2 regions of the Sodalis sp. RH16 genome follow, and region 2 is predicted to be linked to the other one. Evidence: predicted binding sites of a transcription regulator. Region 2 holds the regulator's gene; the other holds the start of a gene.
The links. Region 2 encodes PurR, which represses purine synthesis genes. Its sites were predicted from a motif close to CANGCAAACGTTTGCNTG; they were not measured.

Region 1 (15,484 bases), 2.3 Mb from region 2:
TCAAACGGCGGATTGCTGCCTTCGGTGCAATAGAGCGCCTTGCCGGGATGCGGCTGCGCGGTTTGCAGCAGCGGCGACAAGTCCAGCTTATGCTGCCGGGCGGAAATACCGTCCAGCTCAAGCAGCAAATCGGTGCGGCCAATGAGATCCACCAGCCGGGTCACCCCTAGTTCCGCCATCATTTCCCGGGTTTCCTGCGCAATGAAATGGAAGTAGTTGGTTACCAGCTCCGGCAGACCGCGGTAATGATCGCGCCGCAGTTTTTCGTCCTGGGTCGCCACGCCGGTGGCGCAATTGTTCAGATGGCAGATGCGCAGATATTTACAGCCCAGCGCCACCATAGGGCCGGTACCGAAGCCAAAGCTTTCCGCGCCGAGAATCGCCGCCTTGATAATATCCTGGCCGGTCTTTAACCCGCCGTCCACCTGCAAACGGATTTTGTGGCGCAGGCCGTTTGCCACCAGGGCCTGCTGTGTTTCCACCAGTCCCAGTTCCCACGGACAGCCGGCATATTTTACCGAGGAGAGCGGGCTGGCGCCGGTGCCGCCGTCGTAGCCGGCAATGGTGATCAAATCCGCATAGGCCTTCGCCACGCCGGTGGCGATGGTGCCGACGCCGGGTTCGGAAACCAGTTTGACCGATACCAGGGCCTTTGGATTCACCTGCTTCAGATCGAAAATCAGCTGCGCCAGGTCTTCGATGGAGTAGATATCGTGATGGGGCGGCGGCGAAATCAGCGTGACGCCGGGCACCGAGTAGCGCAAGCGGGCTATATACGGCGTGACCTTATCTCCAGGCAACTGGCCGCCCTCACCGGGCTTGGCGCCCTGCGCCACCTTGATCTGGATAACGTCGGCACTGGCCAGATAGGCCGGCGTCACGCCGAAACGGCCCGACGCCACCTGCTTGATCCGCGACACCTTATTGGTGCCGTAGCGGGCCGGGTCTTCGCCACCCTCGCCGGAGTTGGAAAAACCACCCAGCCCGTTCATGGCCTGCGCCAGAGATTCGTGGGCTTCAGGGCTCAGCGCCCCGATGGACATGGCAGCGGTATCGAACCGTTTAAACAGATTTTCCGCCGGTTCCACCTGATCCAGGGTAACCGCCTGGCCGTTGGGTTTGATGGCCAGCAGATCGCGCAGCACGGCCACCGGACGCTCGTTCACCAGTTTGGCATACTGCTGATAATCACTGTACAGGCCGCTTTGCACCGCTTTTTGCAACGTTTTAACCACGTCTGGGTTATAGGTGTGATATTCACCGCCGTGGACATATTTCAGCAGACCGCCTTGATCCAGCGGCTTGCGCTTAAGCCAGGCGCGTTTGGACAGATTCAGCAAATCCTGTTCGAAATCGCTGAAGTCGGCGCCGCCGATACGGCTTACCACGCCCTGGAAACACAAATCGGTCACGTCGCGATGCAGACCCACCGCCTCGAACAGTTTGGAGCAGCGGTACGAGGCCACGGTGGAAATGCCCATTTTGGACATGATCTTGTACAGGCCCTTATTGATGCCGTTGCGATAGTTCAGCATCACGGTACGGTAATCTTTTTCGATGGTGCCGTTGTCGATCAGGGCCGCCAGGGTTTCATAAGCCAGATACGGGTAAATGGCGGTGGCGCCGAAGCCAATGAGCACCGCGAAATGATGCGGATCGCGGGTGCTGGCGGTTTCAACGATCAGATTGGCGTCGCAGCGCAGGTTTTTTTCCACCAGGCGGGTGTGTATGGCGCCCACCGCCATTGGCGCGGGCACCGGCAGCCGGGTCGGGGAAATCAGCCGGTCGCTTAGCACCAGCAGTACCGTCCCCTGGCGCACTTTCTCTTCCGCCTCGTCGCACATCGCCAGCAGGGTCTGCTGCATATTCCGCTGCGTCGGATCGTAGGTAATATCCAGCTTGTCGGCGCGATAGTGGCTCTCTTCCTGGGTGGTGAGCTGGGTAAAGTCGGAATAGAGCAGGATCGGCGATTTGAAGGCCAGCCGGAACGCCTGTCCTTCCGCTTCGCAGAATACGTTCATCTCCCGGCCGATACAGGTGGCCAGGGACATGACGTGGGCTTCCCGCAGGGAGTCGATAGGCGGGTTGGTTACCTGGGCAAATTGCTGGCGGAAGTAATCGTAAATCACCCTCGGCCTGCTGGACAGCACGGCGAACGGCGTATCGTCCCCCATGGAGCCGGTGGCTTCCTGGCCGTTCTCCCCGAGCACGCGCAAAATGGAATCCAGCTCTTCATTAGAGTAGCCGAACTGTTTTTGATAACTGGCCAGCCGGCTGTCGTCCAGTTCGCGATGGCCTACCTGGTCGTCGGCGAGCTCTTCAAACGGCGTCAGGCGACGGACATTCTTTTCCATCCACTCTTTATAGGGATGGCGGCTTTTCAAATCGTCATCGGTTTCAGCCGAATGGAGGATGCGCCCGTTGCGGGTATCGATAACCATCAGTTCGCCGGGTCCGACGCGGCCCTTTTCCACCACTTCATCCGGCTGGTAGTCCCAGATCCCTACTTCGGACGCGCAGGTGATCAATTTGTCGGTAGTGATGACATAGCGCGCCGGACGCAGGCCGTTGCGATCCAGGTTGCAGGCGGCGAAACGGCCGTCGGACATCACCAGGCCGGCCGGTCCGTCCCAGGGTTCCATATGCATGGAGTTGAAATCGAAAAAGGCGCGCAGCTCCGGATCCATGTTCGGATTGTTCTGCCAGGCCGGCGGCACCAGCAGGCGCATGGCGCGAATCAGGTCCATGCCGCCGCTGAGGAACAGTTCCAGCATATTGTCCAGCGAGCTGGAGTCCGAACCGGTTTCATTGACGAACGGCGCGGCGTCCTGCAAATCCGGAATCAGGGGGGTTTTCAGCTTATACGCACGGGCCCGCGCCCACTGACGGTTGCCGGTGATGGTATTGATCTCGCCGTTGTGGGCCAGATAACGGAAAGGCTGGGCCAGCGGCCAGCGCGGCACGGTATTGGTGGAGAAGCGCTGATGGAACAGGCAAATGGCCGATTCCAGCCGCAGATCCGCCAGGTCCAGGTAAAAGCGCGGCAAATCCGCCGGCATGCACAGGCCTTTATAAATGGTCACCAGGTTCGAGAGGCTGCAAACATAAAAGCTGTCGTCAACCACCCGTTTTTCCACGCGGCGGCGCGCCACATACAGACGGCGTTCCATATCGCGCGGGCGCCAGCCGGCCGGGGCGTTGACGAAAATCTGCTCGATGCGGGGTAGGGAGGAGAGGGCGATATCACCCAGCACGTCCGGATTGATGGGAACCTCGCGCCAGCCGATGATGGACAGCGTTTCGTTTTGCAGTTCCTCTTCCATTATCTTCCGGCTGGCGCGGGCTTCCTCTTCATCCTGGCTGAGGAAAATCATGCCCACCGCATAGTTCTTGGCCAAACGCCAGCCGCGCTCTTGCGCCACCATGCGGTAGAACCGATCCGGCTTTTGCAACAGCAAGCCGCAGCCGTCGCCGGTCTTGCCGTCGGCCAGGATCGCGCCGCGATGCTGCATACGGGCCAGCGCATGAATTGCAGTACGCACCACTTTATGGCTGGGCTCGCCTTCGATATGGGCAATCAGGCCGAAGCCGCAGTTGTCTTTTACTTGGGATTCATCGTACAACATATTCATGGACCTCCCCAGGCTCCAGGTGACTCTTACAACCTACTGCGAACAGGCGTATCGATATCGAGCGGCAGCGGATCAAACGCGTCAACACGCTGTTTTACCGCTGGCCCGCTCCGCGAAAACCTTATCGTGGCGGTCTTACTCATGATAAACGACTTGCTTTAAGAAGGAATCTCATTAACTGCATAATTATGACGCGTCGTCAGCCCCGCCGGAATTCTTCCGACGGTCTTCCAAATTAACGAGAAACACCACGCAGGTCAAATATGCCCGGCGACCGTCCCGGTTAGAGCCAAAAAACGATTAACCATATGATTAAAAATAACTTAATAGCTATTTAATAACCATTATCCCTGCAAATCATCCCCTGCCAATCATGCGCTGTCGCACTATAGTGCAGCCATTGAATCTCTGCACCATGCTAGGGCGGACAGCTTTAATAGCAGGATATGCTGATATGGAGTGTTTTTTCCCATTATGTCTCTGTTTTTACAAATTAGTGACTATTTGAATAAGCCACCTGGCTCGAATAAGAAATATTAATCATAGCAGGTATGATTTATTTCTCATTAATATTGCATAATTATGCTTTTTTGGCGGCGGCTGCAAGGGGCTTTGATCGATATCATCATGCAAAGATGAAAATTCCGCTAGCATTAACGGCCATACCCGAACCGGATGTAAAGAATATGCAGTTGCCGCAAGTAGTCAATATGTTTGGCGGGGATCTTTTGCGCCGTTATGGACAGAAGGTCTATAAACTCTCGCTGCATGGCGGGTTTAGCTGTCCCAACCGTGACGGGACCCTGGGCCGGGGCGGCTGTACTTTTTGCAATGTTGCCTCGTTTGCCGATGAAAATCGGCAATTCCTGAGCGTGGCCGAGCAGTTCGCCGAACAGACAGGCCGTATCGATCGGGCAAAACGCTACCTGGCCTATTTCCAGGCCTATACCAGTACTTATGCAGAAGTGCGCGAACTCGATCGGCTCTACCGGCAGGCCTTGGAACAGGCGGATATCGTCGGTATTTGTATCGGCACCCGTCCCGACTGCGTCCCGCCGGCGGTGCTGGATTTACTAGCGGAATACCGGCAGCAGGGGTATGAAGTCTGGCTGGAGCTGGGGTTGCAAAGCGCACAGGATAAAACTCTGCACCGGATCAATCGCGGTCATGATTTCGCCTGCTACCAGCGCACCGCCGTCCTGGCCCGCCAGCGGGGACTGCAAGTGTGCGCCCATTTGATCATAGGTTTGCCGGGAGAAGACATCACCCACAACCGGGATACGCTGGAAAAGGTATTGGCCGCCGGGGTAGACGGCCTGAAACTGCACCCGCTGCTGGTGGTGGAGGGCAGCACCATGGCGGCCGCCTGGCGGGCGGGACGGTTACCGGTGTTGACGCTGGAACACTACACTGCCCTGGCCGGCGAATTGATCCGTCGCACACCGCCTGAGGTGCTGTTTCACCGCATCAGCGCCAGCGCCCGCCGTCCGACGCTGCTTGCACCGTTATGGTGCGAAAACACGTTCACCGGCATGAATGCCATCTATCAGGACCTGTTGGCCAACGGTCCCCAGGGCGCCGCCCTCGGCACACCCTATCAAGGGATGAAGCCGCGCTTATCATAAACTGCGAGGTTCTTTCCTATCAGGCAACCTCAAGCCGCGGATTTCGCTAAAAAACTGTTTTTTGAGGTATCATTGACCCTAATGCTACTTAAGGAAACCGCTATGAAGCAAATCCGCCTGCTGGCGCAATATTACGTCGATCTGATGGTGAAATTAGGGCTGGTGCGGTTCTCGCTCCTGCTGGCGTCGGCGCTGGTGGTGCTGGCGATGATTGTGCAAATGGCCGTCACCATGCTATTGCGCGGGGAAGTGGAAAGCATCGACGTGGTGCGATCAATCTTTTTCGGCCTGCTGATAACGCCCTGGGCGGTATATTTCCTTTCGGTGGTGGTGGAACAGCTTGAGGAGTCGCGCCAGCGGCTGGCCCGACTGGTGGATAAGCTCGAAGAGATGCGCAACCGCGATTTACTGCTTAATCAGCAGTTGCAGGAAAATATCGCGCAACTGAACCAGGAAATCGCCGATCGCGAAAAAGCCGAAGACGCCCGCCAGGGCGCGCTGAACAAGCTGACCGAAGAAATGGCGCGCCGTGAACAGGCGCAAATCGAGCTTGAACAGCAATCCTCCCTGCTGCGTTCTTTTTTGGACGCCTCTCCCGACCTGGTGTATTACCGCAATGAAAATAAAGAATTCTCCGGCTGCAACCGGGCAATGGAGCTGCTGGTGGGTAAAAGCGAGAAGCAGTTGATAGGCCTGACGCCCAAGGACGTTTACGGACCGGAAATTGCCGATAAAGTCATTGAGACCGACGAAAAGGTCTTCCGCCATAACGTCTCGCTGACCTATGAACAGTGGCTGGTCTATCCTGACGGGCGCCGGGCCTGCTTCGAGCTGCGCAAGGTGCCGTTTTACGATCGCGTGGGCAAACGGCATGGGCTAATGGGTTTTGGCCGCGATATAACCGAGCGTAAGCGCTACCAGGACGCGCTGGAGAACGCCAGCAGGGAGAAGACCACCTTCATCTCTACCATCAGCCACGAGCTGCGTACGCCCCTTAACGGCATTGTAGGGTTAAGCCGTATTCTGCTGGATACCGACCTCAACAAAGAACAGCTCAATTACCTTAAAACCGTGCACGTCAGCGCCATTACCCTGGGAAATATTTTCAACGATATTATCGAAATGGACAAACTGGAGCGCCGCCACGTCCAGCTGGATAACCAGCCGCTGGACTTCACCGCCTTCCTGGTGGATTTGGAGAACCTCTCCGGTCTGCTGGTACAGCCCAAAGGGCTGAAGCTGGTGATGGACGCCCAGGAGCCGCTGCCGCGCAATATCGTCGCCGACGGTACCCGGTTGCGGCAAATCCTCTGGAATCTCATCGGCAATGCGGTGAAATTCACCCAGCAGGGAAAAATCACCATCCGCATCCACCGGGAAGAGCCGGATCTGCTCTGTTTCGACGTACAGGATTCCGGCATTGGCATCCCTGAAGAAGAGCAGGATAAGATTTTTGCCATGTATTACCAGGTCAAGGATCAGCAAGGGGGCAAACCGGCCACCGGCACCGGTATCGGCCTGGCGGTATCGAAACGCCTGGCGCAGGCCATGGGCGGCGATATCCAGGTGAAGAGCCGCCGGGGCGAGGGGGCCTGTTTCAGCCTATCCATCGTCGCGTCTGAGGTCGTTCCCGACGAGGGAAATGAAGAGGAAGAACTGCCTTTGCCGGCGCTCAACGTCTTGCTGGTGGAAGATATCGAACTCAATGTGGTGGTGGCCCGCTCGGTGCTGGAGAAGCTGGGCAGCAGCGTGGATGTCGCCATGAACGGCCACGATGCGTTGACCATGTTTGATCCGGACGAATACGACCTGGTGTTGCTGGATATCCAGTTGCCGGACATGACCGGCCTGGATATCTCGCGCCAGCTGCGTAAGCGTTACAGCGATCGGCATTTGCCGCCGTTAATCGCCCTGACCGCCAATGTGCTCAAAGATAAGAAAGAGTATCTGGACGCCGGTATGGACGATGTGCTGAGCAAGCCGCTGTCGGTATCGGCCCTCACCGCCATGATAAAAAAATTCTGGGACCAGCCGGATAAAGCCGCCGATGACGATGATGATGACTCGGCGGCGGAGCAAGAGCAGCAGGCCGTTCTGGATATCGCCATGCTGGAACAGTATCTGGATCTGGTGGGGCCGTCGCTCATCAGCCAAAGCCTGGAGATGTTCGAGAAGATGATGCCGGAGTATCTGGCGGCTCTTGACGGCACCATGGCCGCCCGGGATCAGCGCGCCATTGCCGAGGAAGGCCACAAAATCAAGGGCGCCGCCGGTTCAATCGGCTTGGTGCGTCTACAGCGCCTGGCGCAACAGATTCAGTCGCCGGATATGCCCGGATGGTGGGATAACGTGCAGGGCTGGGTCGATGATTTGCACCGGGAATGGCCGAACGATGTGCTGACGCTTAAGGCTTGGGCTGGGAAGGCAAAAAAATGACCCCGACGTAAGCCGGGGTGCGCGAATATAGCGCCAACACCAGGGAAACTGATTCTCGCCACTGTGCAGAGTTATCGGGCGTTCTTGGTTGGCAAGTCACTAAAATTCATTAAGCGTTAGTAAACAACATAGCAAAAGAACGAGATAATGTTACAAGAACCATTAAAATTTGGGATGTAGAATAGACTTTGTCAATAGAAATAAGATTTTGACCGCCATGACAGAAGAGAGATTTCTATGAAACGTGTGGGCCTCGTTTTAAGCGGCTGTGGTGTGTATGACGGCAGCGAAATACATGAAACGGTACTGACGCTGCTGGCTCTCGAACGGGCGGGCGCCGAAGTAATATGTTTTGCGCCGGATAAGATGCAACCTATTGTGATTAATCATCTTTCCGGTGAAGAAATGACGGAGAAACGCAACATGCTGGTGGAGTCCGCGCGCCTGGCCAGGGGTAAAATCCACCCCCTTTCCGAGGCGGATGCGGATAAGCTCGATGCCCTGATTGTGCCCGGCGGTTTTGGTGCCGTACGCAACCTCAGCGATATTGCCTTAAGGGGAATCGAGGGAGAAGTCGATGCCGATTTACGACAGCTGACCCGTCAAATACATAAGCAAAATAAAGCAATTGGTTTTATTTGCATCGCCCCGGCGTTATTGCCGAAACTCATCGACACCCCCGAACCTCTGCGGTTGACCATCGGCACCGACAGCGATACGGCGGAGATGATCGATGATATGGGCGCGACCCATGTTATCTGCCCGGTGGACGATATCGTGCTGGATGCCGCAAACAAAGTGGTCACCACCCCGGGCTATATGCTGGCCACCTCCCTCGCCGATCTGGCTAAAGGTATCGATAAACTGGTATCCCGGGTATTGGCATTGTGCGAATGAGGTTTCGGTCCGGCGGAAAATCCGGACTATTTCGCCGAAGCGCGCGGTGGCTGCTGATTGGCTGCGGGGCCATTCTTGCCCTCTGGGTGGCCGCCATTCTGCTCTTCTCCTTTGTGCCGGTGCCTTTCTCGGCGGTAATGGCGGAGCGCCAGCTGGGGGCCTGGCTGCGCGGCGACGGCGGTTATGTGGCCCACTCCCGCTGGGTGGCGATGGATGACATCGCCCCGTCCATGGCGTTGGCGGTGATTGCGGCGGAAGATCAAAAATTCCCCTGGCACTGGGGATTTGACATTGAAGCCATACAGGCCGCCGCCGCCCACAATGAGCGCAGCCAACGCATCCGCGGCGCCTCCACCCTGTCGCAGCAAACGGCGAAAAATCTGCTGCTGTGGGACGGACGCAGCTACTTCAGAAAAGGGCTGGAGGCCGGTTTAACCCTGGCGATGGAAACGGTCTGGACCAAACGGCGTATTTTGACGGTCTATTTAAACGTTGCGGAATTCGGTCGCGGCACCTTTGGCGTCGAGGCCGCGTCGCAACGCTATTTTCATAAGCCCGCCGCACGCCTGACCCCATCGGAGGCTGCGCTGCTCGCGGCGGTATTACCCAATCCGCTGCATTTTCGCGCCGAAGCGCCCTCGCGCTATGTGCAGATGCGCCAGCAGTGGATATTGCGGCAGATGCGCCAAATGGGCGGGGAACAATTCTTGCGGGAAAACCATCTTCGTTAGCCGGCCCCGCCGCGGCGGCGGGGGGCATGATGTTATTTCAGAATGGTAAAGGCGGTAGTGACATGCTGTACGCCGCTGACCCGGCTGGCGATTTCCGCCGCCGACTGGGCCTCTTTATTGGTCACCAGCCCCAGTAAAAACACCTCGCCGTTTTCCGTCGTGACCTTCACGTTGGATGATTTCACCGAGTCGCTGGCCAGCAGCTGCGAACGGATTTTGGTGGTAATCCAGGTGTCCATGGAAGCACGTCCCATGCTTACCGGCTGGCCCTGGCGAATTTCGTTATACACCTCGGAGGCGCCATCGACGCCGATGGCGATTTGTTTGGCGCGGTTGGCCAGTTCGGTGGTGGGCGCCTGACCGGTTAACAAGACTTTGCCTTGATAGGCGGTTGCCACGATGCGGGCTTCTTTCTTGATCTGCTGATCTTTAGCCAAGGCGTTGCCCACGCGCGCTTCCAGCGTGCCGTCATCGACCTGGGTGCCTACGGTGCGCGGGTCGGTGGCGGATTTGGTCGCCACCGCGGCGCTGCCGACCACGACAGCACCGACGCATCCCTGAAGCAGCAGGGCGGTGAACAGCAGTACAAATGGGTAATGCACCTTCATTTGAGCTCCTTAATCGTCCTGGTGAGGAAACAATGAATTATCGATCAAATCACATAAACAATTCACCGTCAGCATGTGCATTTCCTGTATGCGCGCGCTGCGGTGGGAGGGAATTCGGATTTCAACGTCCTGGGGACCGAGCAATCCGGCCAGTTCGCCGCCGTCGTATCCCGTCAGGGCAATAATGGTCATATCCCGGGTCACCGCGGCTTCCACCGCTTTCACAATATCACGGCTGTTGCCGCGCGTGGAGATAGCCAGCAGAATATCGCCGGCCTGGCCGAGGGCGCGCACCTGCTTGGCATAGACTTCCTGTTGCAGGCGATCGTTGGCGATGGCGGTAAGCACCACGCTGTCCGCGTTCAGGGCGACCGCGGGCAGACTCGGCCGCTCGGTTTCGTAGCGATTGATCATGCTGGCGGCGAAATGCTGAGCGTTGGCGGCGGAGGTGCCGTTGCCGCAGCATAAAATCTTGTTGCCGTTGAGCAGCGCGTGCACCAGGGCGGTGGCGGCGCGTGAAATCGCGTCGGGCAAGGCCTCCGCCGCCGCGATTTGGGTTTGTATACTTTCGGTGAAACAGCCTTTTATTCTTTCCAGCACAGTCATTGAACCTAATAAGTAATGGAGGAAACGGTTATACCCGGCATACTTCAAGTTGCAGGTGCGTTGCCGCCTTCCCGCAGCTCGAATGATTTAGGGTATATTAACCCGATGCGCCGAAGGCGTTTTGCAGCCATTCTAGCCGGTTACCGGTAATTGCCAAAATATCGAAACGGCAAGCGGATGTGTCTAGGCTCCCGCCCTGGCGCGACAGCCAAACCGCTGCCGCGAGCAGTAAACGGCGCTGCTTGCGAGGAGTGACGCTCTCGGCGGCGTTGCCGAAAGCGTTATCGCGTCGATAGCGCACCTCGACAAACACCCAGGTGTGTTGATCTTTCATGATTAAATCGATCTCGCCGCCGCGCACCCGCATATTGGCGGCGATAAAACGCAATCCCGCGTTTTCAAGATGGCGGCGCGCCCGGTCTTCCGCCTGCGCGCCCGCCTGCTGTCGATTTACATAATCTGCGTGATTTGTCCCTGTTGATATTTCAGCCAAGATAACTTCCTGTTAATAACACAATCCGGCGTCGCCGTCAGCACGCCGGTGTCGCCTGAGACCTGGAAACCGGGAATTTGACGCATTTGTGAGAAATGGTTTACTAAAGTCCAGGCATCCATCCCCATGGCATACAAACGCACCAGGGAATAATCTTCCTTGAACTGGGCGCTGACTTGCTGCAGCAAGGCCGGGTTCGATCCCGCCAGCAGCGGGATATCGCTGAACTCCAGCCCTTCCATTTCCAGACGGTAATCCGGACCGGCATCGGCCTGGTAGCTGCGCGAGCTGGCGTACAGCCCCAACTGCGAGCGCGAACTGACGCGCATATCGATGGAGGGTTTGATTAACGCCAATTCAGACGGCGTTGCGATGATATAGACCGCATCCACCGGACCACCGGTGGCGGAAGGAGAGACGGCGGCATCGCTGGGCGGGGCCGGGATGGTCAGGCCGGCGATGGTGACCGCCTGCGGCTGGGCCGCCGCCGCCGGGGCGGTGGAGACCGGCTGGCCGGTAAGCTGGATGCCGCCGCTGTTGATGGCCTGTTTCAAATCACCCATAGAGCCGATGCGCTGCTCAAGCACCGTACCGCCGCCCGCCTTGCTCCAGGCGTCGGCGAAGGCCTTGACGATCCGATCTCCCAGCGAACCGGTGGGCACCAGCAGCAGGGGTTGTTGCCTGTGCTGCTGGAAAATATGGTTCGCCGCGTCCCGGGCCTCGTCTTCCGGAGATAACGAAAAATAACAGATATTCGGCCGGTTTTGCAGGTTTTCAGGTTGGTTAAGCGCCAGGATATTCAGGCTGTTCTGGCTGGTGTAAAGCTGTTCCACTTCGTTTTTCAGCAGCGGGCCGACGATGACGGTGGCGCCGTCCTGCTGTGCCTGGGCCAGTAATGCCGGCAGCGGCTGTGCGGAAGTATCGTAGATTTTTATCTGCGGGCCGGCGGCGGATCCCGTGGGGGCAGTTGCCAAGGGCGGGTTCGCCGCGGCATCCGGCGCGGCCGTGGCGACGGCGCCCTGCGGTGGGGCCGCCGCGGTATCCGGCGCGGCCGCGGTGACGGCGCCCTGCGGTTGGGCCGCTGCGGCAACCTGCGCGCCATCGGCGGGGGATTGACCGCCGGCAGGGGCCGGCTGGGGGGCTCCCGCCGCGCCGTTCCTGGCGGCGTTAAAACCCTGCTGGATAGCGTCGGAGAACACCTGCGCCTGGCCGGTCATCGGTAAAAACAACGCTATTTGCCCAGTGGACGTGGGCTGGTAGTTCAGGACCTGGTTCAGCTGTGTCGGCAGGGTCTTGGCCGCCGGGTTTTGCGGGTAGCGGGTCTGCCAGTCCTTGATGCCGGCTTTCAGCAGTGACGGATCCTGCTTGTTGTCCTGATAAACATGCTGCAAATCCAGCCAGCCCTGCAGGACGTTTTCATTGGCGTTGATGACGAGGTTGGTCTGGGACTGCGCCGACATGGCCAGCAGCGTTTGCCAGGTCGCATCGATATTTTGCTGATGCGCCTGGTCCTTGAGCAAGGGTTCCTGGGCGATATAGGCGCGGATCACATCCAGGGACGGCTGCGACTGGCCCGCGGCGATTTGCACCTGATAATAGCGCGCCTGCTGATCGGGTGTCAGCTGGCTGCTGTCCATTTTTTGCGTGATGGCCGCGGCGTCCTGCGGACGCTTTTGCGCCACCGCCAGTTCGGCGGACAGCAGGAGTTGTTCATGTTGTTGGACATCGCTCAGCTGTTGGGGTAGCGTGCCGAGCTGCTGCTGCGCCTGATCGAGGCGGCCTTCGTTGATAAGTGCCCGTATGGCGAGTAATTGGTAGTCGGTCTTGCTATCATTGCCTGCCTGCTGCATTTGCTGCAAATAATAATCGGCGTTGGCGCCGGTTTTGATCTGAGCCGTGCCGGAAGGGGTTTGCGGCGCCTGGCCGGAACAGGCGGCCAGGATCAGTGCGACCAGCACGGCGGGTATAAAACGCCCTGTTTTAAAACTCATGACATATGAGGAAAGCATACTGTGTCCAGTGATGTTTTTTTCAAGATGCTCAATATTAAATCGGCAATCCGGATGAGACAATGAATCAACACCAACAAGCGGATATTTCCGCATCAACGCTTTATGTGGTACCGACTCCCATTGGTAATCTGGAAGACATCACCCAACGGGCGCTGTCGATACTTCAGCGTGTTGATTTGATTGCCGCAGAAGATACCCGTCATACCGGCTTATTGTTACAACATTTTGCCATAAATGCGCGCTTGTTCGCGTTACATGATCATAACGAACAGCAAAAAGCGGAAGTATTACTGGCGAAACTGCAAGAAGGACAGAGTATAGCGCTGGTTTCAGATGCAGGCACGCCGCTGATTAACGATCCGGGCTATCATTTGGTGCGCCGCTGCCGTGACGCCGGTATCCGCGTGGTGCCGTTGCCGGGGCCCTGCGCCGCCATTACCGCGCTGTCCGCCGCCGGACTGCCCTCCGATCGTTTTTGTTACGAAGGTTTTCTGCCGGCCAAACGCAAAGGCAGGCAGGACAACCTGCGGGCCCTGGAACACGAACCGCGCACCCTGATCTTTTACGAGTCCACCCACCGCTTGCTGGAGAGCCTGCAGGACATGGAGGCGGTATGGGGGCCGGAACGGTATGTGGTGCTGGCGCGGGAGCTGACCAAGACCTGGGAAAATATCCACGGCGCGCCGGTGGGAGAATTGCTGGCCTGGGTCCTGGAGGATGAAAACCGCTCACGGGGCGAAATGGTGCTGATTGTGGAAGGATTCCACCCGCAGGAAGATGCGTTGCCGCCGGAATCGCTGCGTACCCTGGCCCTGTTGCAAAAAGAGCTGCCGCTGAATAAAGCCGCCGCTCTGGCCGCCGAAATCCACGGCGTGAAAAAAAATGCGCTCTATCGTTATGCCTTAGATAAGCTTGGGGATGACAATTGAATGAAAAGCCCTTATACTCCGCGCCGGAGTTGACCAGACAGTCGCCGCGCAACCGGTTATTTTCGGAATACAGCTGTGAAGTACGGCTTTCGGAAAGAACAGTTGCGGGGAGGAAAGTCCGGGCTCCATAGGGCAGGGTGCCAGGTAACGCCTGGGGGGTGCAAACCCACGACAAGTGCAACAGAGAGCAAACCGCCGATGGCCCGCATGCGGGATCAGGTAAGGGTGAAAGGGTGCGGTAAGAGCGCACCGCGCGGCTGGCAACAGTCTGCGGCACGGTAAACTCCACCCGGAGCAAGGCCAAATAGGGGTTCACAAGGTACGGCCCGTACTGAACCCGGGTAGGCTGCTTGAGCCAGCGCGCGAGCGCTGGCCTAGATGAATGACTGTCCACGACAGAACCCGGCTTACCGGTCATCTCCGACATTGCGTTAACCCCGTGCCCGTCAATGGCATGGGGTTTTTTTTTATCCCGCCAAATCAATCAGCAGCGCCCGCAGCGATGAATGGGCCCGTACCCTGATTTGCTGCTCATCATGAATAAACGCGCCGTCGCCGCAAGCCAGCGTGAGCAGATTCGTCTGGTGGTTGCCGATGTCCATGCCGCCGTGAATGGATTGCAAATAGGCCCGCGATCCTTTCGGCTTCAGGGTCAGGCTTTGGCCCGCCGCCAGCGCGATATGCCAGATCCACGCCTGCTGGCGTAAAACCACGCTGCCCTCCTCCCCATCGGGGGACGCCAGTAACGCCAGCGGACGTTCGGGCAGGGAAAAATGCTGGATCAACGGATTATCCCGCGCCGGACAGGCATCCAGCCAAAGCTGCATCCGGGTGAGGGGCGTGGCGCAAATATTGCGCTCGCTGTAACTGACGCCGGGCTGCGCCGCCAGCAGCAGGATATCACCCGCGCCGGCTTGAACATGGTTGCCTTCGCTGTCACGGTATTCCGCCTGGCCCTGCAAAATCAGGTTAAAAATATCCACTTGCGGGTAGGTGCGGGGCTGGAAAACGGCGCCGGGGCTCAAGACCTCCTGATTGAGAACCCGCAACGAGGCGTAACCCAGCATGTGGGGATCAAAGTAGTGCCCGAAAGAGAAGGTATAGCGGGCCTGTAGCCAGCCGTAATCCGCATGGCCGCACTGTTTGGCTGTTCTGTAAGTCATCATGGTGCATTCTGCTTATTTTGAGGTTTTGTAGGGTAAGGCTTGCCGCCCGCCGGCCCGTGGCGTTTGTGAAACGGTAACGCTAAAATCACTGTATAAATTGTAAGGGTCTGGACGGCGGAATGTTAGCAAGTTAATCTGGTCTCCATATTCAAAATTTCTGAATGAGACCCCGATGGCCAAAGAACGAGCACTAACGCTTGAAGCATTAAGGGTAATGGATGCTATTGATCGGCGCGGCAGCTTTGCCTCGGCGGCGGATGAGCTGGGCCGGGTGCCCTCGGCATTAAGCTATACCATGCAAAAACTTGAAGAAGAGTTGGATGTGGTCCTTTTCGATCGCTCAGGCCAT
Region 2 (15,484 bases):
GATGGAAGATGTCCGAGCCCAGGCGGCGCGCTTTATCAATGCGGCATCGGATGAGGAAATCATCTTTGTCAAAGGCACCACCGAGGGTATCAACCTGGTGGCCAACAGCTACGGGCGTCAATTTTTCCAGCCTGGGGATAATCTGATCCTGACGGAAATGGAACATCACTCCAATATCGTTCCCTGGCAGCTTATCGCCGCGGAACGGCAGGTGGAAGTCAGGGTATTGCCGTTGTTGGCGGACGGTACGCTGGATGAGGAAAAGCTATCCTCGCTTATTGACGATCGTACGCGGTTGCTGGCCATCACCCAGGTTTCCAATGTGCTGGGCACCGTAAACCCGTTGAAGAGGCTGATCGCACGGGCTCGCGCTGCCGCCGATCTGGTGGTGTTGGTGGACGGAGCCCAGGGCATCATGCATGGCAAAGTGGATGTGCAGGCGCTGGATTGCGATTTCTATGCCTTCTCCGGCCATAAGATTTATGGTCCGTCCGGTATCGGTATCCTGTATGGTAAAAAAGCGCTGCTGGACCGGATGCCGCCATGGGAGGGGGGCGGGTCGATGATCCAATCCGTCAGCCTGACGGAAGGCACCACCTTTCTCGAACCGCCCTGGCGTTTCGAAGCGGGTTCTCCGAATACCGCGGGCATGATGGGCTTGGGGGCGGCGCTGAGCTATGTGGAAAGCCTGGGCCTGGATAATATCCGGCAGTACGAGGGCGAGCTGATGCACTATGCCTTGGAGTCATTGCAGCAGGTGCCGGATTTGATCCTGTATGGTCCCGCGGATCGGGCTGGGGTTATCGCGTTCAACCTGGGCAAACACCATGCCTATGATGTGGGTAGCTTCCTCGATCAGTACGGTATTGCCATTCGTACCGGCCACCATTGCGCGATGCCGCTGATGGCTTATTATCAGGTGCCTAGTATGTGTCGCGCCTCCCTGGCCCTGTATACCACCCGTGAGGACATTGATCGGCTGGTGACCGGTCTGGTACGAGTCCGGCGTTTGCTGGGCTGAATCCGTCGCCTGTGGAGAACATGAGTCATGGCGAATCTGCCGGATAAGAATAAACTACTGCGTAACTTTTCCCGCTGCAGTAATTGGGAAGAGAAGTATATGTATATCATTGAATTGGGCGCTCAATTGGATCCGCTGCCCTCGGGAACCCGTATTGCCGGCAATTTGATTTCCGGCTGCCAGAGCCAGGTGTGGATCGTTATGAACCGTGATCCCCAGACGGGGGAAGTGAGGTTTTTCGGCGACAGCGACGCGGCCATTGTGAAGGGACTGATAGCCACGGTATTCGTTTTTTATCACGGCCTGGCGCCTTCGGAGATTGTCGCAGAGGATGTGCGGCCGTTTTTCAGCGAACTGGCCTTGAGCCAGCATCTCACTCCGTCCCGCTCCCAGGGGTTGGAGGCCATGGTGCGCGGCATTCGGAAAAAAGCCGCCGCATTGCATTAAAAGGCTACGCCTCAGTCCTCAAAATGCCCCACCGGCAGGATCCTCCTTCAACAGGTTCGTTGCACGATCGGTGATAGCGGGCCTACCGTGGCATGGGGCGCTCCGGCCGCCGCAAGACGGCGGCTTCGACCCCATTGCCGCGGTCTCCCTTTAACAGGCTCGTTGCACGATCGGCGCCGGCGGGCCTACCGTGGCATGGGGCGCTCCGGCCGCCGCAGGACGGCGGCTTCGACCCCATTGCCGCGGTCTCCCTTTAACAGGCTCGCTGCACGTTCGGCGCCGGCGGGCCTACCGTGGCATGGGGCGCTCCGGCCGCCGCAGGACGGCGGCTTCGACCCCATTGCCGCGGTCTCCCTTTAACAGGCTCGCTGCACGTTCGGCGCCGGCGGGCCTACCGTGGCATGGGGCGCTACGCCTGTCTCTTTTTATCGGCGAATTCTTATTGCAGGGGTCGGCAGGCGGCTGCTATTGGTGGTGATGTTTATTGTCCGCCGGTGAGAAGTCTGCCGGAAAACCGGATTTGAAAATAAAAACTGCTAGGAAGACACTATGAATCGAACCTTGACCCTAATAGGTTTTGCCATGGCCGCCTGCTTGGCGGGAGCCATCGGCAGCGCGGCGGCTACCGAGTATCCGTTGCCGCCGCCTGACAGTCGCCTTATCGGTGAGAATACCATAGCCACGGTGGCCAATAACGGCGGTTCGCTGGAGGCGGTGGCCGCGCAATATAAAATAGGTTTATTGGCGATGCTGGAGGCCAATCCCGGCACCGATCCCTATTTGCCGACGCCGGGTACCGAGCTCACCATTCCCGCGCAGATGCTGTTGCCCGATGCTCCGCGAAAAGGCATTGTCATCAATCTTGCCGAACTGAGGCTATTTTATTATCCCCCCGGGGGCAACAGCGTCATCGTTTACCCCATCGGCATCGGCCAGCTGGGTCGTAATACGCCGGTCATGGTTACCTCCATCGTCAAGAAGATCACCAACCCTACCTGGACGCCGACCCCAAATATCCGCAAGCATTATCTGGCTGAGCAGGGTATTACGCTGCCGGCGGTGGTTCCGGCCGGCCCGGACAACCCCATGGGATTGTTCGCCCTGCGTCTGTCGGCGGGCGGCGGGACCTATCTTATCCACGGAACCAATGCCAATTTCGGCATCGGCATGCGGGTCAGCTCCGGGTGTATCCGGTTACGTCCCGATGATATCCAGGCATTGTTCGAGCAGGTGCCTGTCGGCACCCGGGTGCAGGTGGTGAATGAACCCATTAAGGTGGCCGTTGAACCCGACGGCAAGCGATATATGGAAGTACATCAGCCTTTGTCCCGCAACGATAAGGACGATCCGCAGACTATGCACATCGCCCTTACGCCAAAGGTGAAAAAATTCATCGGCGACAAAGCCTCGGATAAAACGGTCGCCGATGAAGCGATAGTCCGCCGCGCCGGTATGCCGATCCTGATTTCCTCCGGTATTGCCGAAGACAGTTTGCCGCCGGCCGATATGTCCGCGCCGGTACCCCAATCATCTCCTGCGGCGACCGTTAGTCGGGTTGCTGAAAGCGATGGCGCGCTCTAGCGTGTAAAGGCTGCCAAACGGCAATCCTGGCCATTGTGGGTCATTGGTCGTGTGGTGGGGTCAGTCAGAGGATAAAACAGCGCTATGAGGGGATTTGGGGCTTGCAGCGCAGCGGCAGAAAGGGTTCCTAAGGATAAACGAGAAGGCAAACCCGGCACAAAAAAAATGGCGCACAATGTGCGCCATTTTCTAAACAAGGAAGCTCTTATTTACGATAAGAGTGAGCTTGGTTATCCAAACGTTGGTTAGCACGGGCAGCGTCGTCTTTAGCAGCCTGTACGTCGGAACGAATAGCGTTCACATCGTTGCTGAGCTGGTCAACTTTCGCGTTCAGAGTTTGAACGTCAGAGGACAGCTGATCGATTTTAGCGTTGCTTGAACAGCCAGCAAGCATAGCAGAACATAAAATTACCGCGCCCAGTACCAGTTTAGTACGATTCATTATTAATACCCTCTAGATTGAGTTAATCTCCATGTAGCATTACAAGTATTACACAAAGTATTTTCGAAAGAGAAATAATTTTACTAGTAAAACGATTAATTTCGACCGAATGCTCAAAGAAACGTCTTGTTTTACAGAGACGTTAAAAAAAAGAGGCGTAACTTCCAGGTGCCATAAGATAACTCTGATTAAAGGGGAGATAAAAAGTATCGTTTATTTTGTGCTGTGCGGGTTGATTTTATTGGCGGGACTGGTGCGAATCGCGAGAATTAACATATTTAAGACGGTGAGCAAACAGTTGTGCAAATCTATGGCTTATACCTGTTGCTATAACTAAGGCGAAGCTGGGATGAAAGCCCGTGCTTAAACCTCGAGGGTACGAACAATCGGCAAAAAAAAGCCCCCGACAAGGCGGGGGCTCGGTTTAAACAGGGTGACTTACAGCTGATGGACGGAAGCGGTATTGGTGGTGCCGCTCGGCACCAGGGCTCCGGAAACCATCACTATGATGTCGCCTTTTTGCGCCAGGCCGCATTCTAGGGCCATCGCCTTGCCGATACGGTAGAAATCATCGGTTGAAGCGATCTTGTCCACCAATTGACAGGTTACGCCTTTGGTCAGCAACAGCTGGCGGGCGGTTATTTCGTTGGTGGTCAGCGCCAGGATTTCGGCTTTAGGGAAATATTTACGCACTGCTTTGGCGGATTTGCCGCCTTCGGTCGCCACGACAATCAGCGGGGCTTCCAATTTTTCAGCAGTTTCCACCGCACCGCGGCAAACCGCCTCGGTAATGCGAAGTTTGCGGCTGTCGTTGATGCTTTCGATACGGCTGGGCATCACGCGGTCGGTACGATCGCAAATGGTGGCCATGATGCTGACGGCTTCATGGGGGTATTTGCCCTTGGCGCTCTCACCGGACAGCATAACCGCATCGGTGCCGTCGATAATGGCGTTCGCCACATCACCGGCTTCAGCGCGGGTAGGGCGGGGGTTTTTGATCATGGAGTCGAGCATCTGGGTCGCGGTAATCACGACTTTACGAGAGCGATTACATTTTTCGATCATCATCTTCTGGGCGAAGATAACTTCTTCCACCGGAATTTCCACGCCCAGGTCGCCGCGAGCCACCATGATGCCGTCGGATGCTTCCAGAATTTCGTCGAAATTGTTCAGGCCTTCCTGATTTTCAATTTTCGATATGATCTGGATATGTTCGCCGCCATGCTGTTTGAGATGTTCACGGATTTCCAGAACATCAGAGCGTTTGCGGATAAATGACGCCGCGATGAAATCGACGCCTTGTTCGCAGCCGAAAATCAAGTCGCGTTTGTCTTTTTCCGCCAGGGCCGGCAGTGCAATGGAAACGCCCGGCAGGTTAACCCCTTTGTTTTCACCCAGGTCGCCGTTATTCAGGACCTTACACACCACGGTGGTATCGGTCTTTTCAGTAACGACCATGCCCAGTAAACCGTCATCCACCAAAACGGTGTTGCCGATGGAAAGATCCTGCGGGAAGCCGGTGTAGGTCACCGCAACGCGTTCCTTGTTGCCGATAACGCTTTGATCGGTGGTAAAGGTAAAGCTCTGGCCGGCCAACAGCGAAACGTCGCTGCCGTTTTCCAATTTCATGGTGCGAATTTCCGGGCCTTTGGTATCCAGGAGGATAGCCGCTTTTTTGCCCGTGTTTGCCAGGATGGATCGCAGATTCTTGATACGTTGACCATGTTCTTCATAGTCGCCGTGGGAAAAATTCAGACGCATAACGTTCATGCCGGCGTCCAGCAGTTTGGTCAGCATCTCTACGGATTCGGATTTCGGGCCTATGGTACAAACAATTTTTGTCTTTTTCATAACAATGGTATCTGCAAGTTGTGATGGATGATGAATCTGGTGTATCGCCGGTGAGTATCGACGATGAAAATATGCAGCTCGGCGAGCCTGTTCCCTACGTTCAAGGATAGGTGACAAAAGTGAGAAAGAGATGAAAAAAATGTAAACAAGTCGCCCGGTAAAGCGGGGGACGTTTAACAGGCAAGACTATTTTAATTAGTATGGGGCTAATCAATCGGCTGAAACCATTCAATTGAAATAACGTTTCGTATTATAGTTATTGAGGCGGCGGACACAAGATAAAAACAGCGCAAATAATGCTTTAGGCGTCAAAAAGCGACTTTTTTGGCATATACGCAAAATTTTGTTATCAACTATTGTACATATGTACTACGGAATTAACTCATGTCCAACCGTCCCATGTTACAAATATATTAAAGCATCGGCGCAAACGGCCTGATGATGGGGGTGAGATGGAAGTTTAAACGGAAAAAAGGGTTAAATCAGAAAAGAAAGGAAACAATGGATATGGTGCGTCCGAGTGGACTCGAACCACCGACCCCCACCATGTCAAGGTGGTGCTCTAACCAGCTGAGCTACGGACGCACTAAGGATGGTGCGTTCTAATGGACTCGAACCATCGACCCCCACCATGTCAAGGTGGTGCTCTAACCAACTGAGCTAAGAACGCATACCGGACAACACTGCCAGTCTGACAGCGGGACGAATATTAACGGGCATTATCAACCCTTGCAAGGGGAAAAACCGTTTTTTCCCCGCCAGGTCATCCAACTGCCGACGTAATGTGCAGGAAGCCGTTTTTTTGTCCACGCCGGGACGCGTTGCCGGCGATGGTTTCAGCGCGCCGCGCGGTGGAGAATCTGCAGCGGCGGCTGACGTTGCAGCCAGCGTATGCGCATTGACATCATGATTGCCGCCGAGGTCAGGCCGATAATAAAACCTATCCAGAAACCGCTGGGGCCCATAGCGGGGACCGCATAGTCCGTCAGCGCCAGAACATAGCCGCAGGGCAGGCCCAGCAGCCAGTAAGCGGTAAAAGTGATAAAAAATATCGACCGGGTGTCTTTGTAACCGCGCAGGATGCCGTTGCCAATGACCTGGATTGAGTCGGAAATCTGATAAAGCGCCGCCAGGGACATCAAATGCGATGCCATGCTCACTACCGCCGGGGTGGCATTATACCAGCTGGCGATATGCACCCGGAACCGGTAGGTGAGTATCGCCGTCACGCAGGCCAGCATCACACCGGCGGCCAGGCTGGTCCAGGCGGCGACCCGCGCTTCGTCCACCTTGTTTTCACCCAGGCGGAAACCCACGCGGATCGTGGCCGCCACCCCGATTGACAAGGGCAGTACGAACATCAGCGCGCTGAAGTTCAGGGCGATTTGATGACCGGCTACGGACACAATGCCCAGCGGCGTCACCAGCAGCGCCACCACGGCAAACAGCGTCACCTCGAAAAAGAGCGAGGATGCCACCGGCAATCCCAGCGAGCACAAACGCCGCAGGGTCGGCCAGTGCGGCAGCACGATAGCGACGGCGGTACGGAAATCCGCAAAGGTGCCGGCCCGGCGCACATACAGCCACATGACCCCAAACATAATCCAATACACCGACGCCGTGGCGATGCCACAGCCCACACCGCCCAGGGCCGGCATACCCAGCTTGCCGTAGATAAACACATAATTGATCGGAATATTAGCCGCCAGGCCGAGGAAACCGATGACCATGCCTGGCTTGGTTTTGGAAAGACCTTCGCATTGGCCGCGCAGCACCTGGAAAAACAGATACCCCGGCGCCCCCAGCAGCAGAAAATGCAGATAGGCGACGGCTTTTTGCGCCAGGGCGGGATCGACATGATGCATCCTGCCGATGACAAACCTGGAATGATACAAAAGGAACATAATCAGCAGCGAGACGGACAAGGCCAGCCAAAACCCTTGGCGCACTTGAAAGGCGATGCGATCGCGCCGGCCGGAACCGTTTAGTTGGGCAATGACCGGCGTCAGCGCCATGATAAGACCGTGGCCGAATAAAATAGCGGGCAGCCAGATGGAAGTACCGACGGCGACGGCGGCCATGTCGGTGGCGCTTACGGAGCCGGACATCACGGTATCCACCACGCCCATGGCGGTTTGAGCGATTTGCGCAAGGATCACCGGTAAGGCCAGCGACAATAATGTACGCGCTTCGAGGAAATACTTCTGCACGCAGGCACCTATGATGTTATGGATTAAAAATAATACAAGCTGCAGATAAATTAATGATTATGAGTGAATTTAAGCGGTAATTTATGCGGCGTTTCTGAGGCATAGTGTAATGGATTCCCTGCTTTATACCAGTGCAATAATGCACATTTTCCGTGCATAGCGTTTCGCCGCGGGAGGGTATTTGGTTTTCACCTGAAATTGGGGCAATATAATACCCATCTTTTTAAGGTGTCATTAAAAGAGGTCAAGGCCATGTTTACGGGTATTGTTCAGGGCACCGCGTCGGTGGTGGAAATTGATGAAAAAACCAACTTCCGCACGCATTACATTAAACTGCCGCCGGCGCTGCTGGACGGGCTTGAGACCGGGGCATCGGTGGCCCACAACGGCTGCTGCCTGACGGTGAGCGCCATCAAGGGAGATGTGGCGAGCTTCGACTTGATGAAAGAAACGCTGCGCATTACCAACCTCGGGGAATTACAGGTGGGAGATGAGGTGAACGTGGAGCGTGCCGCTACGTTCAACGCCGAGATTGGCGGCCATGTCATGTCCGGCCATATCATGTGCAGCGCGGAAATCGTTAAAATCGTCACCTCGGAAAACAACCGGCAGATTTGGTTTAAAATGCCGGACAAGGAGTTGATGAAATATGTGCTGTACAAAGGCTATATCGGTATCGACGGCATCAGCCTGACCATCGGAGAGGTTGCCGCGGATAAATTTTGCGTCCACTTGATTCCGGAAACCCTCACCAGGACAACACTCGGCAAGAAACGCCTGGGAAACCGGGTGAATATTGAAATCGATCCGCAAACCCAGGCGGTTGTGGACACCGTTGAACGGGTTTTGGCGCAGCGGGAGGCCGCACTGGCCGTCGCTGCCGGACACGAAGTTAACATGAGGTAAAACGCTGTATCCCGACTGTCGGGATAGGGACGCTTTATTGCCCGTCCAGGGCAATAAAGCGTTGGAGCGGAAAGTCCAAAAGAACGTACCGCAATGGACGCTTAGCGGGGCACACGAATCCCGCCTTCAACCCCTTGCGGGCTGAACAATACCTGCCACAAATGGATGTTACGGGCGCGAAAAGCGCCGGCGCAGGCATTCAGGTAGTAGCAGAACATCCGGAAGAATCGATCCGAGTAATTTCCCGATAACGTCGGCCAGGCGGCGAGAAAACGTTCATACCAGGCCATCAGCGTTTTGTCATAATCGGCACCGAAATTATGCCAGTCCTCCATAACAAAATGCTTCTCGCTGGCCCGCGCGATATGCTGCACGGAAGGGAGGCAGCCATTGGGGAAGATGTATTTGTCGATCCAGGGGTCCACGTTCATATCGGTCTGGTTGGATCCGATGGTATGGAGCAGGAAAAGGCCGTCGCGTTTCAGGTTGCGATCAATGACGTCGAAATAGGTGGCGTAGTTTTTCGGACCTACGTGCTCAAACATGCCCACCGAAACGATACGGTCGAATTGCACGTTGAGGTCGCGGTAATCCTGCAGCGAGATAGTGACGTCCAAACCTTCGCAGCGATCCTGCGCCAGTTTCTGCTGTTCAGCGGAGATAGTCACCCCCTGAACCGAAACACCGTAGTTCTTGGCCGCATAAGCGGCAAGCCCGCCCCAGCCGCAGCCCACATCCAGCAGCGTCATGCCCGGTCTTAACTGCAGCTTTTCGCAGATCATCCTGAGCTTGTCCTGCTGCGCTTCCTCCAGAGTGGTGGCCTTGTTCCAATAGCCGCACGAATACTGCATATAGGGATCCAGCATCAGGCTGAACAGGTCATTACCCAAGTCATAATGCTCTTTGCCGACAATCCAAGCCCGTTTTTTAGACTGAAGATTCATGAGCCGCGCGGCGGCAACGCGCATAACATCCTTGAAATGCCGGGGAAGCTTATTTTCCAAACCGGCTCTTAAAACGCGCTGAAAAAAGATATCCAGTCGCTCGCATTCCCACCAGCCGTCCATGTAACTTTCACCCAACCCCAATGACCCGTCCTCTAGCACGCGTTTAAAAAATTCCGGGTTCTTGACATGAATATCAAACGGCCTTGCGCCGTTGATCTTTACACCTGCCTCAGCAAGCATTTCATGGATGATTCGATACCAAGCATTATCATGAAAGCTCAGGTCTTCAACACACGAGGAACTCATAGCTTCTCCATCACCTTTCTTCTGTTATAACCCCGTCAGGAAAAGCGTAGCCGATACCTGCGGGCTTTTATAATCATCCACGGGTATCCGTGGTGTCGGATGTACCACAATAAACAGAGGAATATAAAAAACACCAATAGACTGTTTGTCAGACGGGCGCTTCATAAATAGGATGACGCCATGTAAAAACACGACATTCTTTTAAAGCAAAATTATTAGACAACTCGTTATATTTGTTAACGATATTGAGTATAAGCCTGCATTCCGGTTTAGACAATAGCTGACAGAATAATGTATTTCACAGATAAGTTAATGATTTCCTATCGAAACAATAACTCATCAGGCACATTCGGCGGTATGAAATATATTATTACATTCGGGAGCGAATCACCTTTGATAAGGGGCTCAGGAGGCCGTGCGCCGCCCTTCAGGAGCGAAACGGGCCGTCGGCCACCGAACGGCGTACAATCAGGGCGGGATGCACTTCGATAATCCTGGCGTTTTCCCGTTTGCTGGTGATACGGTCCAGCAGCATGGTCAGCGCGGCCTCGCCCAGCTCTTCTTTGGGTTGATGAATGGTAGTCAATGACGGGGTAAAAAAGCACGAATTGCGCACATTATCATAACCGATAATTGAGATGTCATCGGGAACCTTCATGCCCATTTCATCAATGGCGCACATTGCACCCATGGCCATGATATCACCGCCGCAAAATACCGCCGTGGGCCTTTGCGGCCTGGACAGAATGAGTTTCATGGCCTGATAGCCGGATTCCGGTTCGAAATCCCCCTGCACAATCCATTGATGGGGAATGGCGATGCCGGCTTCTTCCAGGGCCCGCAGGTAGCCGCGATGACGGCCGCCCCCGGTATTGCGCGCCAGTTGGCCGGGTATGGCGCCGATATCGCGATGCCCCCTGGAAATCAGATAGCGGGTCGCCATGTAACCCCCGGCGAAGGCATTGTCGATAATGGTATCGGTGAAATCCCGGCGAGCTTCGCCCCAATCCATGACCACCATGGGGATATGGCGATACTCTTCCAGCATATTCAGCAACGGTTCGGGATATTCGGCGCACATCACCAGCAACCCGTCCACCCGTTTTTGCGCCAGCATCGCCAGATAGGCGCCCTGTTTGTTCAGATCGTTATGGGAGTTGCACAGCACAAGGGTATATCCCCGCACAAAACAGTGGTGCTCAATCGACTCGATAATTTCCGCGAAGTAGGGCGCTTCGCTTGAGCTGGCCAGCAGGCCGATGGATTTTGTGCGGTTGATCTTAAGGCTGCGCGCCACGTCGCTGGGGGAATAGTGCAGCTGCCCGATGGCCTCCAAAACGGCGATCTTGGTCTCTTGCGCCACAAATCGCGTCTTATTGATGACATGTGACACCGTAGTGGTGGATACCCCGGCGCGTTTCGCCACGTCTTTAATGGTTGCCATGCGTGTAGAACTCCTGTACGCCGAAATAAATAAATCGCCAATTTTCCTTGATTCGGCACTAAAGTGAAAGCGATAAAGATAAATATGCTCGGGAGTTGCTGCCCGGCAAGCTTTTTTAATCGGGTTATGCGACACTGCTTACAACCTACGGGTGTAAAGATATCCCGTTCAGCGATAGGTGTAGTGATAAGGAGAAGTGATGAGCAGCGATTTCAAATTGTCATTAATGACCACGGTATTTTCCTTGCTGGTGATCATTGCGTTCAGCTTTACCGCGGTAATGAATTAAGGCGCCCAGGCGCCTTTTTTTCCTTTCAGCGAATGGTTTTCGGCGTCACGACCCGGCGGGCGCCGACATAGTGATCCGCCCAATAATCTTCATTCAGATAGCTGATGCGGATATCGCGGCCGGTGCGGGGGGATTCGATAAACCGTCCGTTGCCCAAATAAACGCCCACATGATCCGCCGCGCCGCGGTTGGTGATATGGAAGAAAACCAAATCGCCGCTTTCCAGATCGTCTTTCTTCACCGGCGCCGCATCGCGTAAATGAAACATTTCATTGGCGGTACGGGGCATATGAATCCGTACCACGTCCTTATAAGCATAATAGATCAGGCCGCTGCAATCGAACCCGGTATTGGGCGACATGCCGCCCCAGCGATAAGGCTTGCCCATCTGGGACATCAGCTTGTTCATCGCCGTCAATTTGGCATGCTGATAGCGTTTTTTGTGGCTATCGCTCATGATGATGGGTTGATCGTTGGCAATGAGATCGAGCGTGGCGCTTTCTTTCATCCGATGCCTGCCGTAACCCTTTTTGTAGCCTTTTTTCGGCGGGGTAAACTTGGCTATTTTTTTTGCGGGGGGCATTGGATGCAATTTTTTAACGTGGTTTTTTTCGACGGCCGGCTCTTTCGCTTTGGCGACGGGTATGGAATGTAATTTTTTATTGCTGCTTTTTTCAGCAACGAGCTCTTTTGGTTTGTCTGTGCTATGACGGGTGATTTTCTGCTCGGTCACCGGTTTGCTTTTTTTGGTTATCTTCAACACCTCTTTAAGAGGTTTTCGTTTGCGTCGGTCACCTGTTTTAGCCGTACTGGACTGTGATTTTCGCTGGTCGGCATTGATACCGGCATTGGGCGCGGCATGCGCCAAATTGAAAAATAACTGAGTAAAAAGCAACACAAAAAGCGTAAAGCATAAACGCATGATTAACGCTATCCTCTGTGGCCCCAAAGAGGGGGTTATAAATGCCTCAAAGGAATTTAAGCTATTTACCCCTACTTTGCATCATGAATTATCATCATATTGTGAATAAACGTGAACGACTGCATATTTGTTGCATTCATCGGCATAATTTGGCGCAAAATTCAACAGTTTTTCAATTGTTAAAAAAGAGTTTGGCAGCCATGCCCCGGCGCCGGGTAAAAGGCCGCCTTTGGTGTTATCCTTTATTAAGGTGCTGCGCATCTTTGTCCGTGCGGGCTATGGCGGGCAAAAAAACGTTTATCTATTTATACGGTAATCGTTAGAATAGTGATTCTGAGCATAATCCCGCCCAGAGCAGATAAGGCCAGCTTATGGCTTGAGGAAGCGAGACAATGACGACGATTGAAAAAATTCAGCAGCAAATTGCTGAAAACCCGATTCTTCTTTATATGAAGGGCTCTCCGAAATTGCCTGGTTGCGGTTTTTCCGCGCAAGCGGTACAGGCGCTTTCCGCCTGCGGCGAGCGTTTCGCTTATGTGGATGTCCTGCAGAATCCGGATATTCGGGCCGAACTGCCGAAATTCGCCAATTGGCCGACCTTCCCGCAATTATGGGTGGATGGTGAACTGATTGGCGGTTGCGATATCATTCTTGAAATGTACCAGCACGGCGAGCTACAGCCGCTTATCAAAGAAACCGCGGTGAAATACGGTTCTCAGGAAGATCAGCCGTCCAATTGAGTCAGTGAGGGCTTCTAGCCTGAGCGTTCAGAACAGAAAAAGCCAATCCTATCGCTGGGATTGGCTTTGATTTTATGGTCAAAACAAACATGCTCTCCCGCTGTTCGGCCATCTCCGTGATTTGATTTAATCAGTTTCGCCGCTGCTATCGTCGCCGAGCGGCGGTACCGGCCAACCCCCGAGACGCTTCCAGCGATTCACCAGTTCGCAAAACAGCTCGGCGGTCCGCTCGGTATCGTACAGCGCCGAATGGGCCTGGCGGCTGTCGAATTCAATTCCTCCGGCGGCGCAGGCTTTCGCCAATACGGTCTGCCCAAGCACCAGTCCGCTCAGCGCCGCGGTGTCGAAGGTGGCAAAAGGATGAAACGGATTGCGTTTGAGATTGGCGCGTTCCGCCGCCGCCATCAGGAAACCATGATCAAAACCTGCGTTATGGGCCACGATTACCGCACGGTTGCAGCCTTGATCCTTTATGCCTTTGCGCACCATCTTGAAGATTTCATGCAGCGCATCGTATTCGCTTACCGCACCGCGTAAAGGATTGGACGGATCGATGCCGTTAAACGCCAGCGCCTCCGGCTGTAACAGCGATCCGGGGAAAGGTTCGACATGAAAGTGCAACGTTTGGTCCGGCACGAGCCAGCCTTCTACATCCATGTTCAATGTCACGGCGGCAATTTCGAGCAAGGCGTCGGTAGCGGCGTTAAAGCCTGCGGATTCTACATCAATGACAACCGGATAAAAGCCGCGGAAACGGCCGCGAAGGGAATTTACATCGTCTATTTCAGCCATGCCTGTTCTTACTATTTAGAAATACAGCCCGCATTATGGCAAATTTTGTTCCGGTATGCATGGCGAATCCATTTTCATTGGCTGCCCGCAATGGAATAGTGCGGTGATTAAACGGAAAATGGGAAGATAATCCTGAAAAGGGACCCCTGTCTTGGGTCCCGTCCGTTACGATGTAACTTTAAGCATTCGCGGATTTATGATGTGCGGCGCATTACCGACCGCCACCGCCGTGCCCGGCCGTGGCCAATATGTCAGTGCCCGAGGCCCAGGCCGGCGTGACGCTGCTCGATCAATTCTATTTTATAACCGTCGGGATCTTCGATAAAGGCGATGATGGTCGTGCCGCCTTTCACCGGTCCGGCTTCACGGGTAACCGTGCCCCCGGCCTGGCGGATGCGTTCGCAGGTAGCGGCGACATTATCTACGCCCAGGGCGATATGGCCATAGGCGCTGCCGAGATCGTAGCTGTCGACTCCCCAGTTATAGGTTAATTCAATAACTGCGCCTTCGGTTTCTTCGGTATAGCCGACAAACGCCAGCGTGTATTTATATTCAGTGTTCTCACTGGTGCGCAATAGGCGCATTTCGAGTATTTTAGTATAGAAATCAATAGATCTTTGTAAGTTTCCAACTCGTAGCATGGTATGTAGCAGGCGCATAATATCCTCTTGGGATCATGACGGGGTAATGTCCGCCGCAGAAAAGGTAGTCGCCAGTATAGACCGTGGGACGGCGGTTTTACAGTATGTCGGACGGGCGGGCGAGGGCAATAAATCTTGCCAGTTGGGTAAATAACGTCTTCAATGAAAGTAAATAAGGAGGGCCTGTGCCGGAACAGCTTGAGTTTTTCACCATACCCAGTCCCTGTCGCGGTATCTGCCAGTCGGACGCCCGCGGCTACTGCATTGGCTGTTTCCGTTCCCGGCAAGAGCGCTTTGACTGGATGGGGATGAATGACAACCAGAAAAAGGAGGTACTGCGTTTATGCCGCCTGCGTTATTTGCGCCTGGCGCGGGCCGCTAAAACGGCGGAGTCTCTTGGGGACGCCCCGGATCAACCCAGCCTGTTTTGACGCTGAGGTGAGTATAGATGAGGTATTAGTGGTACTGATTAATATTATTTTACGAACTAATTAGTAGCTACTTATATATTAAAATTACATTATTACCCTGAATACATGAAATATTGATATTTGTTATGTCTTCATTTAACTTAAATTAACAATAAATCACGCTGAATGACAATAATAGTGTTACAGTTATGAATAATCCGCTTGGCATATGATCTGCCTCAATATGAAAGGGTTAAGGTAGTCGCAAAGAGGAACGGATTATTGAACGTTTCCAGAGATTACCCTAGACCAGGTGGGAAAATGCGAAGGAAGGAGAGTGAATTCATCCGATTCACCGGATGTTTCGAAAACATATGCGCTCTTCGGTAACATCCATTTTATCAAAGGAATAACATGCATATTACATCCATCTCAACTTAAGTTTCACCATATTTATATATATATTTGTATTTTGCCATTCCACCCATTAGAATGGATGGGAATCCAGGGAACAAGCTTAATCAGCTTAATTATA

Region 1: gltB (glutamate synthase large subunit) is a predicted target of PurR. The motif match lies at 3,744-3,761, and genes of this name have one in related genera.

Annotation. Positions count from the first base shown of each region.
Region 1 is NZ_CP178737.1:2,435,187-2,450,670, forward strand. Features, by position in the region: gene gltB (glutamate synthase large subunit) at 1-3,626, opposite strand, end outside; gene ACL2XJ_RS11195 (TIGR01212 family radical SAM protein) at 4,319-5,257, shown strand; gene arcB (aerobic respiration two-component sensor histidine kinase ArcB) at 5,360-7,693, shown strand; gene elbB (isoprenoid biosynthesis glyoxalase ElbB) at 7,931-8,590, shown strand; gene mtgA (monofunctional biosynthetic peptidoglycan transglycosylase) at 8,587-9,321, shown strand; gene dolP (division/outer membrane stress-associated lipid-binding lipoprotein) at 9,354-9,929, opposite strand; gene diaA (DnaA initiator-associating protein DiaA) at 9,939-10,529, opposite strand; gene ACL2XJ_RS11225 (YraN family protein) at 10,633-11,028, opposite strand; gene ACL2XJ_RS11230 (penicillin-binding protein activator) at 10,986-13,037, opposite strand; gene rsmI (16S rRNA (cytidine(1402)-2'-O)-methyltransferase) at 13,100-13,969, shown strand; RNA gene rnpB (RNase P RNA component class A) at 13,995-14,395, shown strand; gene ACL2XJ_RS11245 (pirin family protein) at 14,437-15,135, opposite strand; gene ACL2XJ_RS11250 (LysR family transcriptional regulator) at 15,308-15,484, shown strand, end outside.
Region 2 is NZ_CP178737.1:4,747,191-4,762,674, forward strand. Features, by position in the region: gene sufS (cysteine desulfurase SufS) at 1-1,021, shown strand, start outside; gene sufE (cysteine desulfuration protein SufE) at 1,049-1,468, shown strand; gene ACL2XJ_RS21615 (L,D-transpeptidase family protein) at 2,018-3,049, shown strand; gene ACL2XJ_RS21620 (major outer membrane lipoprotein) at 3,255-3,491, opposite strand; gene pykF (pyruvate kinase PykF) at 3,930-5,342, opposite strand; tRNA gene ACL2XJ_RS21630 (tRNA-Val) at 5,851-5,927, opposite strand; tRNA gene ACL2XJ_RS21635 (tRNA-Val) at 5,936-6,012, opposite strand; gene ACL2XJ_RS21640 (MATE family efflux transporter) at 6,179-7,552, opposite strand; gene ACL2XJ_RS21645 (riboflavin synthase subunit alpha) at 7,805-8,458, shown strand; gene cfa (cyclopropane fatty acyl phospholipid synthase) at 8,560-9,711, opposite strand; gene purR (HTH-type transcriptional repressor PurR) at 10,139-11,155, opposite strand; gene ACL2XJ_RS21660 (YnhF family membrane protein) at 11,355-11,444, shown strand; gene ACL2XJ_RS21665 (C40 family peptidase) at 11,470-12,366, opposite strand; gene ACL2XJ_RS21670 (hypothetical protein) at 12,448-12,627, opposite strand; gene ACL2XJ_RS21675 (Grx4 family monothiol glutaredoxin) at 12,759-13,106, shown strand; gene rnt (ribonuclease T) at 13,233-13,898, opposite strand; gene gloA (lactoylglutathione lyase) at 14,150-14,557, opposite strand; gene ACL2XJ_RS21690 (DUF1289 domain-containing protein) at 14,725-14,970, shown strand.